2 regions of the Streptomyces sp. NPDC029044 genome follow, and region 1 is predicted to be linked to the other one. Evidence: riboswitches for the same ligand, from Rfam matches in the RefSeq annotation. Region 1 holds a riboswitch; the other holds the start of a gene.

Region 1 (7,109 bases):
GCGAGCAGCAGACCGCTCATGTCGATCGTCGGGTAGAGACCGTGGATCAGACCGGTGTTGTCATCGGTGTTGCCGGTGAGCGCGGCCCAGTCGATGAACACCGAGCCGAGGATGCCGATCAGCAGCAACGAGATGAGGGTGCCCAGCACCGCCACGGATGTCCGGGCGGACAGACCATGGCAGAGGTACAGGGCGATGAGCATGATGGCGCTCGCTCCCACCACCGCCACGACCAGCGGGTTCGAGCCCTGCAGGATCGCGGGCAGGATGAAGAAGTTGAGCACCATGAAGCTGATGGCCAGCGAGATCAGTGCCATGACACCCCGCAGCCGCCCGACGACCACGACGGCGACGGCGAAGATGCCGGCGAGCAGAGCCATGGGCAGCCGACGGTTGACGTCGGTGACCGAGTACTGCAGGTCCTTCGGCGCCGAGGGCTCGTAGGCGACGACGACCTTCTGGCCCTCGTGCAGCTGCCGGGACTGGTCGGGCTGGACGATCTCGGTGAACGTACGGCCCTTGTCGTCGCCGCTGTCGACCCGGATCGTCGCCCGCTTGCAGGTGCCCTGCTCCTGCTGCACCGCGGAGGAACCCTCCGCGGTGGAGGTGTCGCCGGTCGGCGGAACGCCCGAAGCGCCGGCCTCCTTGCAGCTCACCTCGACCACCTTGGTGACCGTGGCGTCCTGCGTCTGCCGGTCGAAGCCGACGCCGGTGCGCTCGTGAGCCGGGGCGCCGCCCGGCCACAGCACGACGAGACCGACCAGCACCGCCGCGGCGAACGGGATCAGGACCGCCGCGATGACCTTGCGCAGGTGCAGGGAGACGGGCGCGGCCGGCCCGTGGCTGTGCGAATGCCCGTGCCCGCCGCCCGGCGCGGAACCGTGACCGTCGCCTCCGCCACGGCCATTGCCGTCACCGGAACCGTGACCGTCACCTCCGCCACGGCCGCTGCCGTCAGCGCCACCGTGCTCGTGTCCGCCACGGCCATTGCTGTCACCGGAGCCGTGACCGTGGCCATGTCCGTCGCCGCCACCGGAACCAGCAGGGCCGTGCCCCGGTCCCCGCCCGCCCGTGGGAGCGCCATGACCACCGTGAGAACCGGCACCCGGGCCGCCACCGAAGCCCGGTCCGTACTCACCGCCGCCCGAGGGACCGAAGCGCCCGTCACGCCCGTATCCGGGCCCGGGGCCCTGCCGGCCGGCTTGCCCCTGCCGGCCTCCGGCGGCGAAATCATGGCCGTCACCACGGCCGTTGCCGTTTCCGGCGCCGGATCCGCGGGGCGGCTCGGGCGGTGGGTAGGGGGGACGCTGCGTCGTGGTCACCGACCGATCATCGCAAGAACGAGGGGGGCCCTCTGTTCACCGCGCCAGAATTGCCGCTAGCGTGGAGGCACCTTTTGTACACGCGGGAGCTCGGAGCACCGGGCTGAGAGGGCGCTGACCTCCGTCCCAGCGATGTTTCACATGAAACATCGCCGGAGTCGAGTGATGTTTCACACGAAACGTCGCCGGACGGAAACCGCTGCGTCGACCGCCGAACCTGTTACCGGGTAATGCCGGCGTAGGGAGTAGGTCTGATGACCAACAAGGACGCACGCACGCCTGCCTCCGTTCAGGACGAGAAGTCCGAGGAGGCCGGGAAGTCCATCGGCTGGCACAAGGCGTACATCGAGGGCACCCGCCCCGACCTGCGCGTGCCGGTCCGTCAGGTGCACCTCACGAACGGCCAGTCGGTCACGCTGTACGACACGTCGGGCCCGTACACCGATCCGCTCGTCGACACCGACGTCCGCAGGGGCCTGTCGCCGCTGCGCGAGAACTGGATCATCGCCCGCGGCGACACCGAGGAGTACGCGGGCCGCCCCGTCCGTCCCGAGGACGACGGCATCAAGCACACCTCGCCCCGCGGCGGCCTCCGCAACCTGGACGCCGTCTTCCCCGGCCGGCCCCGCCTGCCGCGCCGTGGCAGGGAGGGCCAGGCCGTCACGCAGCTCGCGTACGCCCGCCGGGGAGAGATCACGCCCGAGATGGAGTACGTCGCCATCAGGGAGAACGTGGCTCCCGAGGATGTGCGCGACGAGATCGCCGCAGGGCGGGCCGTGCTGCCGGCCAACGTCAACCACCCGGAGATCGAGCCGATGATCATCGGCAAGCGGTTCCTGGTGAAGGTCAACGCCAACATCGGCAACTCGGCCGTGACGTCCTCCATCGAGGAGGAGGTCGAGAAGATGACCTGGGCGACCCGCTGGGGCGCCGACACGGTCATGGACCTGTCCACCGGCCGCAACATCCACACCACGCGCGAGTGGGTCCTGCGCAACTCCCCCGTCCCCATCGGCACCGTGCCGCTCTACCAGGCACTGGAGAAGGTCGACGGCAGGGCCGAGGAACTGACCTGGGAGATCTACAAGGACACGGTCATCGAGCAGGCCGAGCAGGGCGTGGACTACATGACGGTCCACGCGGGCGTTCGCCTGGCGTACGTGCCGCTGACCGCGAACCGCAAGACCGGCATCGTCTCCCGCGGCGGCTCGATCATGGCCGCCTGGTGCCTCGCACACCACAAGGAGTCGTTCCTGTACGAGAACTTCGAGGAACTCTGCGAGATCCTCGCCGCGTACGACGTCACGTACTCGCTGGGGGACGGCCTGCGGCCCGGATCGATCGCGGACGCCAACGACGAGGCGCAGTTCGCGGAGCTGCGCACACTCGGGGAACTCAACCGGATCGCGAAGCGTTTCAACGTACAGACCATGATCGAGGGCCCGGGCCACGTCCCGATGCACAAGATCAAGGAGAACATCGACCTTCAGCAGGAGATCTGCGATGAAGCTCCGTTCTATACGCTCGGCCCGCTGACCACGGACGTCGCGCCGGCGTACGACCACATCACCTCCGGCATCGGTGCCGCGATGATCGCCTGGTGGGGCACGGCGATGCTCTGCTACGTCACGCCCAAGGAGCACTTGGGCCTGCCGAACCGTGACGACGTCAAGACCGGCGTCATCACCTACAAGATCGCCGCCCACGCAGCCGATCTCGCCAAGGGACACCCGGGTGCGCAGGAGTGGGACGACGCGCTGTCCGACGCCCGTTTCGAGTTCCGGTGGGAGGACCAGTTCAACCTGGCCCTCGACCCGGACACGGCACGGGAGTTCCACGACGAGACCCTGCCCGCCGAGCCCGCCAAGACGGCTCACTTCTGCTCGATGTGCGGTCCCAAGTTCTGCAGCATGAAGATCTCGCAGGACATCCGCCGTGAACACGGCGGCACACGGACCGAGATCGAGGAGGGCATGGCCCTGAAGTCGAAGGAGTTCGCGGCGAGCGGGAACCGCGTGTACCTGCCCATCGCGGACTGACCCGGCCGCGCACAGGCCCGGGGGCCGATGGTCCCCCGGCCTGTGGGTCCGCCCGCTCGAATCCGCAGCTCGGACGGGCTCCGGCGAGTGCTACTCCGGCTGGTGCTCCGGCCCTCCGAAGTCCGGGCTGGTGTAGTCCGGGCTGCTGAAGCTGGGGCGCGAGCCGCGGTCGCCGTCGTCCGGGCTGGTGAACCCCGGGCGGCCGTAGCCGAGGTGCGGCATGCGGCTGACCGGCGTGGGCGAGGGCGTGTGGTGCAGTGCTGCCGCCGCGCCGGGGTCGACGAGGGCCTCCCGCAGGAAGGGCAGGATGCCGCGTTCCAGCAGGGCCTCGTGCCAGGCCTCCTTGGCCTGGGCCACCTCGCCCTGCAGTTCGCCGTACGGTCCGCCTTCGGCCGAGGGCTTGTTCCGCAGGGCCGTGAGCAGCAGTCCCACCGCGGCTACGAGGATCGCCACCGCGGTCACGGCGCCGAACACCCAGCCCGTGGTGAGCATGGTCCGGGCGAAGCCCTGATCCGGGTCGATCATCCGCAGGATGTAACCGACGAGCAGGAAGATCGCCGCGGCCGTTCCGGCGAGGACGGGCGCGAGGACGGCGACGACGGCGACGGCGCCCGCGCCGGCGGTCTCGGCGACCCCTCCCATGGCGGTGACGAGTCCCGAGGCGCCCGCGGGCTCGGCGGAACCGGATTCGCGCACGGCCTGCGAGCCGGCCGACGCCGGCTGTCGCAGTTCGTCGCGGACCTTGACGTAGTGCTGGTACTCGGCCGACGCCGCCGCCGTGATGAGTGCGGTCGCGTTCAGCGCCATGGTGCGCAGTTGTTCGGGGTTGAGCCGCTGACCGACAGCGGCCAGTTCGGGACGGTGTGGTGCGGAGCGCAGCGCCTCATCGAGGATCCGCTCGTATTCCTGGCGGTCCTCGCTCAGCAGGTGCTGCGGAACGCTGTTCATGTGCATCCCCCGATGCTCCGTAGGGCTTGGGGCTCGGCATGCTGACGAGCCGTCGGGCAGAAACGGAGGGGAGCCTGCTACGGATAAGCCGATGGTAGAGCGGTGACGGTATGCGGTGACAGGGGGTTTACCGAAATTGACCCGTCACCGGCCCGGTCCTCCGAAGGGGAACGCCTGCCCGGTGAACGTTCACGTATCCAGCGGCAGTTGCTCGACCAGTAGCTTTCCGGCCATGGTCACGCCACCGTCCATCGCGATGGCGAGGCCGTCGGCGTAGACGTGCGGTCCCTCGATCACGGGGTCGCGGTTGTCCTCGTCGTCCTCGGAGCCGACCTCGCCCAGCAGATACGGAATCGGGCTGTGCCCGTGAACGATGCGGGTGCCCCCGTACGTATCGAGCAGGGAGCGCACGGCGTCAGCGCCGCCCTCGTCGCGGAAGGAGAACCGCTTGGTGAACTTGCGGAACAGGTCCCAGACCTCGTCCGCGTCGTTGCGGGTGATCGTCTCGCGGACGGTGTCGTTGACCTCTTCGATGGAGCGGCCGTAGTCGAGGTAGGCGGTGGTGTCGGAGTGGACGAGCAGGTGCCCGTCGACCTCCTCGATGGCGTCAAGACGCGACATCCACTGAAGGTGGTGGTCCTGGAGGCGGTCCATGTCCGTCTTCTGGCCGCCGTTGAGGAGCCACGCCGCCTGGAAGGTGGCGGTGCCCGCGCCGGAGTTGATGGGGGTGTCGCCGAACCGCTTGGCACCGAGCAGCAGCAGCTCGTGGTTGCCCATGAGCGCCTTGCAGTAGCCGCCGGCCGCGGCCGCCTCGGCGGACAGCCGCATCACGAGGTCGATGACGCCGATGCCGTCCGGTCCGCGGTCGGTGAAGTCGCCGAGGAACCACAGCCGGGCGGTGCCCGCGCACCAGTTTCCGGCGGCGTCGAGCAGGCCCTTCTCCTGGAGGGCCGACACCAGCTGGTCGAGGTAGCCGTGCACGTCACCCACGACGTACAGCGGGCCCTGCCCGGTGGTGGCCTGCGGGGCGGCGGCGTTCTCGGGGTCCACGGTCACCTGGACAGTGTCACCCCGGTTGATGACGGGAAGGTCGCGCTCGGTCGGCGTGTACCCCTCGGGATAGGCCTCCTCGGGCGGCGGAGCGACGTCACCGGGGTGGACGCTGTGGACGTACGGACCGGTCTCGTGGACGTACGCGGGCACCCGGAAGTCGCGCAACGTCGCCGTCCGCTCCACCTCGGGTCCCTGACCGGCCCCCTGAGTCATCGACCCCTCCACCATCGCGCCGCATTGCACCGCATCGGACTGCCTGGTCGTAGCGGCCCGCGGGTGTCGTGGGCCCATCATAGGAATGCGGATCGCGCCATGTGATGACCCAGGGGTGGTGAATCAGAGCAGGAGTCCAGTTCACCGCGGCTTTCGCCCCGATTGGGCCGGGCTTTGACCACCGTGTGACCGCCCTCGCTCTTCTGCTCTTCGCGAGAACGATCCCTTCTCTCCGGGGGACCGGCCCTGTTTCTCCCCAGGAGTACGACCTTCCCTCTACCCGCGGACGGGACCTACGTCTCCTCGGGCGATCGCGGCGGGCTGACCGTCGTGCGCGGCGAGCGTCGCTGGGACGAGGTGCGCACGATCAGCTCCGTCGGTATCACCTGCTCCACCGGCCGGTCGGATTCCACTCCCTCGATGGCGTCGATGAGGAGCTGCACCACCGCCGTGCCGATGCGTCGGGGCTTGAGGGAGAGCGTGGTGATCGGCGGCTCGGTGTTGGCGTACACGGTGGACTCGCTACAGCAGACCAGCAGCAGGTCGTCCGGGACGCGCAGGCCGTAGCGGCGGGCCGCGGCGAGCAGGTCGGTGCCGTTCGGGTCGAACAGTCCGTAGACCGCGTCGGGCCGGTCGGGCCGGGCGAGCAGCCGGTCGGCGGCCACGGCTCCCGCGCACGGATCGTGCGCCGGGTAGGCCTCGTACACCGGATCCTGGCCCACCCGCTCGCACCAGCGCAGGTAGGCCGTGGTCGACAGATGGGTGTACGTGTCCGTCGACGTGCCGGTCAGCAGGCCGATGCGGCGGGCGCCGGCGTCGGCCAGGTGGTCGAGGATGCCGAGGACGGCGGCCTCGTGGTCGTTGTCGACCCAGGCGGTGACCGGCAGTGCGCCGGCCGGGCGCCCGTCGGAGACGACCGGCAGACCCTGCCGGACGAGTTCGCTGACGACCGGGTCCTGGTCGGAGGGGTCGATGACGACGGTGCCGTCCAGGGCGACGTTCGACCACACGTCGTGGCGGGAGGTCGCGGGCAGGATGACGAGGGCGTAGCCGCGGGCGAGCGCGGCGGAGGTGGCGGCCCGCGCCATCTCCGCGAAGTACGCGAACTCCGTGAAGGTGAAAGGTTCATCCCCGTACGTGGTGACGGTCAGGCCGATGAGTCCCGACTTGCCGGTACGGAGGGTCCGGGCGGCGGCCGAGGGGCGGTAGCCCAGCCGGTCGGCGACCTCGCGGACATGGCGCCGGGTGGCGTCCGGGAGCCGGCCCTTGCCGTTGAGGGCGTCGGAGACGGTTGTGATGGAGACTCCGGCTGCGGCGGCCACGTCTCTGATGCCCGCCCGACCCGGCCTGCTGCCTCGCCGTGAGGTTTCCGCGCGGCTCACCTGGTGCTTCCCTGCTGCTGTCATGGCGAGCCGATAGTAGGGCTCATGCGGTGGGGTAGTGCGGACGCATATGCACGCGTTGACAGGCACGTTTCTGCATGATCATTTAACAGTAATTGCTTTGGAAACAAAGGGTGTTGAGCGCTCTCATG
Region 2 (7,109 bases), on a different contig from region 1:
TGGCGGCCGCGCTCAGCACGGCGGCGCTTGCTGCCGCCCAGCGCGGGCGCGTTCATCGCCCAGCCGGCCGCGAAGCCGCTGCGGAACGACAGGGTGACGTAGGTCTGGCCGACCGCGAAGGCGGCCGCGCCGAGGCCGATCACGACGACCGACGGGATCAGGACACCGACGACGACACCGAGGAACCCGACGAAGGCCAGCAGCCGCCAGCGCAGCCGCGCCTTGTACTGCAACAGCACCTCGCCCAGCAGCCACAGCGCGACGACGCCGAACGCGATGTAGAGGACCGCCCAGCCCATGTACGCCCCTCTCCCAGTGGCCGCTACGCAGTGTGTCGTATACCGGTGCGAACGGTCTAGGCCTGCGGTGAATGGTGCAGGCCAAGGTTCTCGTAGATTTCCAGTGTCGCGGTGGAGTTGTTGAGCGTGATGAAGTGCAAGCCGGGCACCCCCTCGGCAAGCAGCTGCGCACAGAACTCCGTGGCGAATTCGATACCAATGGAGCGTACAGCGGCCGGATCGTCTTTTGCTGTGAGGATCCGCTCTTTCAGGGCGGCCGGGAACGCGGCGTTGGTGAGCGATCCGATCCGCTCCAGCGTCTTCACGCTCGCGATCGGCATGACCTCGGGGATGATCGGGGTGTCGCAGCCGGCTGCGGAGACCCGGTCCCGCAGCCGGAGGTAGTCCTCCGGCTGGAAGAACATCTGCGTGATGGCGTAGTCCGCGCCCGCCCGGCACTTGTCGACGAAGTGGCGGACGTCGCTGTCCCAGTCCAGGGAGCGCGGGTGCATCGCCGGGAAGGCGGCGACGCCCACGCAGAAGTCGCCGGACGCCTTGATCAGTTCGACGAGTTCGGCGGCGTAGGCGAGGCCGCGGGGGTGCGGCACCCAGTCACCCATGGGGTCGCCGGGCGGGTCACCGCGCAGGGCGAGCATGTTGCGGATCCCGGCGTCGGCGTACTGGCCGATGATGTTGCGCAGGTCGGCCACCGAGTGGTCGACCGCGGTGAGGTGGGCGATCGGGGTGAGGGTGGTGTCGGAGGCGATCGCCTCGGTCGCCTTGACCGTGCCCGCACGGGTGGAACCGCCCGCGCCGTAGGTCACGGAGACGAAGTCGGGCGCCACCGCCTCGACCCGGCGCAGCGCGTTCCACAGGTTCCGCTCGCCCTTCGGGGTCTTGGGGGCGTAGAACTCGAACGAATACGTCGTCTTGCCGGCCGCGAGCATGTCGCGGACGGTGCGGGCGTGGTCCGACCTGATGGATGCGGTGCCGAGGGCCATACGGGCAGGTTAGCCAGGGGAGGTCGGTCCCCCAACCGCGGACCGAGATTTGACCGGATTGTCCACTTGTTGTCCATCCCTTGGACAACCGTCTCGGCCCAGCCTGCCGTTCGGACAGGTCTTAGGGGGTCTCCCGCAGCCGCTTCGCGAACTCGGCCGCCGCGGCCCCCGGGTCGTCGGCCTCGGTGATCGCCCGTACGACCACGACGCGCCGGGCGCCCGCCTCCAGGACCTGGTCGAGGTTGCCCAGGTCGATGCCGCCGATGGCGAACCAGGGGCGGTCGGTGCCGAGACCGGCGGTGTACCGGACGAGGTCCAGGCCGGGCGCGTGGCGGCCGGGCTTGGTGGGGGTCGGCCAGCACGGGCCGGTGCAGAAGTAGTCCACGCCCGGCTGGACGGCGGCCGCGGCGGCCTCGGACTCGGCGTGGGTGGAGCGGCCGATCACGACGTCGTCGCCGAGGAGCGCGCGGGCCGCGGGGACCGGGAGGTCGCCCTGCCCGAGGTGCAGCACGTCGGAGCCGGCGGCGTGCGCGACGTCCGCCCGGTCGTTGACCGCGAGCAGCTTGCCGTGCCGGGCGCAGGCGTCGGCGAAGACGGCCAGGTGCTCCAGCTCCTCACCGGCCTCCATGCCCTTGTCCCGCAACTGCACGATGTCGACGCCGCCGGTCAGCACGGCGTCGAGGAACGCCCCGAGGTCGCCCTGCCGCTTGCGCGCGTCGGTGCAGAGATAGACCCGGGCGTCGGCGAGCTGGGCCCGGGCGGTGGCGGCGGTGCCGGTCATGCGAGTCCCCCTGGGTGTCGTGGCGTGCGGGCCGGTGGGCCCGTCCGTGCGTCGGCGTACCCGTGCGGGAGGGCCGCGCGGCTGCCGGCGGCGTGCGGCGCGGGAGCGCCCTGTCCCGCTGCGAACGCCTCGGGCACCCTACGCCTGAGCGCGGGTCCCGCCACGCCCCGGTGGCCGTCGCGCGGCTCTTTCGGGGGACGGCCACCGGCCAGGGCAGGCCCGAGCCGCCCCGGGCCGTGGCCCCTGGGGTCACGGCCCTCCTCGGGCGGTTGGTCAGGTCCGGCCCCGCTCACACGGCACCGGACGGTTGTCCGGCCGGGGCCGGGTCAGACCGCGAGCGCCTGGGCGCGGCGCTTCACCTCCGTGCCGCGATTCTCACCGAGCGCCTGCGCGGGGGTGCCGGGCAGGCTGGGGTCCGGGGTGAAGAGCCACTCCAGCATCTCTTCGTCCGTGAAGCCGTCGTCCCGCAGGAGCGTCAGGGTCCCGGACAGGCCCTTGACGACCTTGTCCCCGTCGATGAAGGCGGCGGGGACGTGCAGCGCGCGGTTCTCACCACGGCGTACGGCGATGAGCTGGCCGTCCTTGACCAGCTGCCGCACACGCGTCACCTCGACGCCGAGCTGTTCGGCGATGTCGGGGAGGGTGAGCCAGGCGGGGACGAGAGCATCGATCTTTGCGTCAATCTCGGTCACGGAAACCAGCCTGCCATCTGCCACTGACAGTCGGAAGTCGGCCCGGCCCACGCGGGCGCCCCGCCGGGCCCGGCAGCGCCGCCCGGGCGGCCCCGCGAGGGGCCGTAGCTCAAGCCGTCGCCGCCTTCATGGGCCTGGCCGGATCCGCCAGCAGCACCGGATTCATCGCGGCGCCCGACTCGATCAGGCGGCGGCCCTGCGCCAGGTCCCGGGGCCGGCCCACCGCCAGCAGCGCGACCAGCCGCTCACCGCGCAGCCAGCAGACCGTCCAGGCCGGTCCGGCGGGGTCGCCCCGCCACAGGATCGTGTCCGCGGCCGCGTGGTGCCCGGCGTACTGGACGAACCGCCCGAACTGCTCGGACCAGAAGTACGGCACCGGGTCGTACACCGCGAGCGTCTCCGCCGTGGCCCGGCCGACGATGTTCACGGCGACCGTGCGCGGCCCCTGGAGGGCGTTGTCCCAGTGGTGGACCAGCAGGCGCTCGCCGTAGCGCCCCGAGGGGAAGGATGCGCAGTCGCCGACGGCGTACACGTCGGGCACGGACGTGCGCAGATGCTCGTCGGCCACGATCTCGCCGTGCGCACCGAGCTCGATCCCGGAGCCGGCCAGCCAGGCCGTCGCCGGGCGGGCGCCGACACCGACGACGACCGCGCCCGCGGGCAGCCGCGAGCCGTCGTCCAGGAGTACCGCGCCGGGCTCGACACGCTCCACGCGCGCGTGGGTCCGCAGGGTCGCGCCGGCGTCGGCGTACCAGCCGGTCATCGGGTCGGCCACCTCGGCGGGCAGTGCCCCGGCGAGCGGCCGTTCCGCGGCCTCCACGACGGTCACGGCGCAGCCCGCCTCGCGGGCGGCCGTGGCGAACTCGGCTCCGATCCAGCCCGCGCCGACGACCACGATGTCGTGCTTGCGGGCCAGCACCGGCCGCAGCCGCTCGGCGTCGTCCAGGGTGCGCAGCAGGTGCACGCCGGGCACGCCCTCCGCGCCGGGCAGCCGGACCGGTTCGGCACCGGTCGCGACGACCAGGACGTCGTACGGCACGGGCCCGTCCTCGGTGTCCAGTTCGTGGCCGGCGGGGCGCAGGCCCAGCACCTCGCAGCCGAGGCGCAGTTCGACGCCGAGGGCTTCGAAGTCGACGTCGAAGGCGGAACCCTCGGCCTTGCCGAGCAGGACCGCCTTGGACAACGGGGGCCGGTCGTAGGGCTGGTGGGGCTCGGCGCCGAGCAGGATCACGTCACCGGTGAAGCCCCGCTCGCGCAGGGCGACGGCGGTCTGCACGCCGGCCATCCCCGCACCCGCCACGACGACGCGCCGCGGCGCGGACGAACCTGGGTCCTGCGTCTGCTCGCTCACCTGATCACCATAGACACCTGACGAATTGTCAGTCAGTGCTCGTGCGCCGTGACCTGCTCCACAACGCTCGTGCCGCTGCCCGCCCGGGACTCCCACTCCCAGGTCTCCTCCAGCCGCACCCGCCCGTCGGGCAGTTCCACGACCGCCGACACGCAGTGCCCCGAGGACGTGGTCCCGTCCCGCTTGAGCTGGACGTACCGGAAGTCCAGCCGGTCACCTTCCCGGGTACCCACGAGATGGCCGCGTACGACGTCGCCACCCGCGTACTCGGCCCAGATCTCGCCCTCCCGCTCGTGGTACGTGAACCGGGTGCGGGTGCCCACCTGGCCCGGTGCCTGGTCGGCGACCGGGGCGAGGACGAGACCGTCGAGGGACCGGGTCATGGGCTGAGGCTCCCTTACTGCGGGACAGGGCATCGGGCTAGGGTGGCCAACGTAAAGCACTCGCGGGAGCCCGGACGCACCGGGCTGAGAGGGAGGCTGGCGGCCTCCGACCGTACGAACCTGATCCGGGTCATGCCGGCGAAGGGAGGGGCTGGACGCCCATGTCGCCTACGTCCACATCGTCAGACGTCCTCGTCGTCGGGGGCGGGATCATCGGCCTGGTCACGGCCTGGCGGGCCGCGCAGCGCGGGTTCACCACGGCCGTCGTCGACCCCGAGCCGGGCGGCGGGGCCGCGCAGGTCGCGGCCGGCATGCTGGCCGCCGTCACGGAACTGCACTACGGCGAACAGACCCTGCTCGGCCTGAATCTCACCTCGGCCCGGCGCTACCCGGACTTCGCCGCCGAGCTCACCGAGCTGACCGGCCGGGACCTCGGCTACCGCCGCTGCGGCACGCTCGCCGTGGCCCTGGACGCCGACGACCGGTCCCACCTGCGCGAACTGCACGCACTGCAGCAGCAGTCGGGCCTGGAGTCGCAGTGGCTGTCCGGGCGCGAGTGCCGGCGCCTGGAGCCGATGCTCGCGCCCGGCGTGCGCGGCGGGCTGCGGGTCGACGGCGACCACCAGATCGACCCCCGGCGGCTGGCCGGTGCCCTGGTCGCCGCATGTGAGCGGGCGGGCGTGGCCTTCCACCGGACGTGGGCGGAGCGGCTGACCGTCGTACGGGACCGGGCCGCGGGTGCCGTCCTGGCCGGCGGGACCGAGGTGGCCGCCGGGCAGGTGGTGCTCGCCGGGGGCAGTCTCAGCGGGCGGCTCGCGGGCGTCCCGCAGGACATGCTGCCTCCGGTGCGGCCGGTGAAGGGGCAGGTCCTGCGCCTGACGATGCCGCTGCGGCACGGGCCGTTCCTGAACCGGACCGTGCGCGCGGTGGTGCGTGGCAGTCACGTCTACCTGGTGCCGCGCGAGAACGGCGAACTCGTCGTCGGGGCCACGAGCGAGGAGCTGGGCTGGGACACCACCGTGACCGCGGGCGGCGTGTACGAACTGCTGCGCGACGCGCACGAGCTGGTCCCGGGCATCACCGAGCTGCCGCTCACCGAGACCCGGGCCGGGCTGCGGCCCGGCTCCCCCGACAACGCGCCCCTGCTCGGCCCGACGGGTCTGGAGGGCCTGCTGCTGGCCACCGGGCACTACCGCAACGGCGTCCTGCTCACGCCGGTGACCGGCGACGCCCTGGCGCACGCCCTGGCCACGGGTGAACTCCCGGAGGAGGCCCGGCCCTTCACCCCGAAGCGTTTCAGTCCTGCCACCGCACTCACGGAGCAGCCCGCATGAACATCTCCGTCAACGGCGAGTCCCGGGACGTCCGGCCCGGCACCGCTCTCGACACCGTCGTGAGGTCGCTCACCGCCTCGCCCTCGGGCGTGGCCGCCGCCCTCAACGAAACCGTCGTCCCGCGCACGCAGTGGCCCGCCACGCCGCTCTCCGAAGGAGACCGGGTGGAAGTCCTCACGGCCGTCCAAGGAGGCTGACCATGGCCGACGATCCGTTCGTCCTCGGTGGCACGTCGTTCACGTCCCGTCTGATCATGGGCACGGGCGGGGCACCCAGCCTGGATGTGCTGGAGCGGTCGCTCGTCGCCTCGGGGACGGAGCTGACGACCGTCGCGATGCGCCGGGTGAACGCCTCGGTGCACGGTTCGGTGCTGTCCGTCCTGGACCGGCTCGGCATCCGGGTGCTGCCCAACACGGCGGGCTGCTTCACGGCCGGCGAGGCCGTCCTCACGGCCCGTCTCGCGCGCGAGGCCCTCGGCACCGACCTGATCAAACTGGAGGTCATCGCCGACGAGCGCACGCTGCTGCCGGACCCGATCGAGACCCTGGAGGCGGCCGAGACGCTGGTCGACGACGGGTTCACGGTCCTGCCGTACACCAACGACGATCCGGTGCTCGCGCGGAAGCTGGAGGACGCGGGCTGTGCGGCGATCATGCCGCTCGGGTCGCCGATCGGCTCCGGTCTCGGCATCCGCAACCCACACAACTTCCAGCTGATCGTCGAGCACGCGCGCGTGCCGGTGATCCTGGACGCCGGTGCCGGTACGGCCTCGGACGCGGCGCTGGCGATGGAGCTGGGGTGCGCGGGTGTGATGCTCGCCTCGGCGGTGACGCGGGCGCAGGAACCCGTCCTGATGGCCGACGCCATGCGGCACGCGGTGGAGGCGGGGCGGCTGGCGTACCGGGCCGGGCGGATCCCCCGGCGGCATTTCGCGCAGGCGTCGTCACCGACGGAGGGAATGGCCGCCCTGGACCCGGAGCGGCCCGCTTTCCAGTAGGGGCTCGTCCACACGTCACAGGTCGGCTGCAGTCGCGCCCCGAAATCGGGCGGGGCGGGAGAGCTGTCGGTGTCGGCTCGTACACTCGCCTGCGTGGACACGACCCTTCAGGACCCCTTGGTCGGGCAGGTGCTCGACGGCCGGTATCGCATCGACGCGCGGATCGCGGTCGGCGGGATGGCCACGGTCTACCGGGCCGTGGACACCCGGCTCGACCGGGTCCTCGCGCTCAAGGTGATGCACCCCGCGCTCGCGGTGGACGCCTCGTTCGTCGAGCGGTTCATCCGCGAGG

The links. Region 1 has a riboswitch for thiamine pyrophosphate ahead of thiC (phosphomethylpyrimidine synthase ThiC). Riboswitches for the same ligand answer to the same signal wherever they lie in the genome.
Region 2: linked by a shared signal. The riboswitch ahead of thiO (glycine oxidase ThiO) and the one ahead of thiC (phosphomethylpyrimidine synthase ThiC) in region 1 are both predicted to bind thiamine pyrophosphate.

What each region holds. Positions count from the first base shown of each region.
Region 1 is NZ_JBEZWN010000003.1:178,386-185,494, reverse strand. Features, by position in the region: gene AB0E85_RS04310 (YibE/F family protein) at 1-1,322, opposite strand, end outside; TPP riboswitch at 1,395-1,584, shown strand; gene thiC (phosphomethylpyrimidine synthase ThiC) at 1,577-3,361, shown strand; gene AB0E85_RS04300 (hypothetical protein) at 3,452-4,315, opposite strand; gene AB0E85_RS04295 (metallophosphoesterase) at 4,499-5,590, opposite strand; gene AB0E85_RS04290 (LacI family DNA-binding transcriptional regulator) at 5,869-6,981, opposite strand.
Region 2 is NZ_JBEZWN010000026.1:43,621-50,729, forward strand. Features, by position in the region: gene AB0E85_RS21455 (hypothetical protein) at 1-299, opposite strand, end outside; gene metF (methylenetetrahydrofolate reductase [NAD(P)H]) at 356-1,279, opposite strand; gene thiE (thiamine phosphate synthase) at 1,401-2,060, opposite strand; gene AB0E85_RS21470 (Rv2175c family DNA-binding protein) at 2,387-2,752, opposite strand; gene AB0E85_RS21475 (FAD-dependent oxidoreductase) at 2,862-4,103, opposite strand; gene AB0E85_RS21480 (hypothetical protein) at 4,136-4,486, opposite strand; TPP riboswitch at 4,539-4,650, shown strand; gene thiO (glycine oxidase ThiO) at 4,648-5,820, shown strand; gene thiS (sulfur carrier protein ThiS) at 5,817-6,017, shown strand; gene AB0E85_RS21495 (thiazole synthase) at 6,020-6,817, shown strand; gene pknB (Stk1 family PASTA domain-containing Ser/Thr kinase) at 6,911-7,109, shown strand, end outside.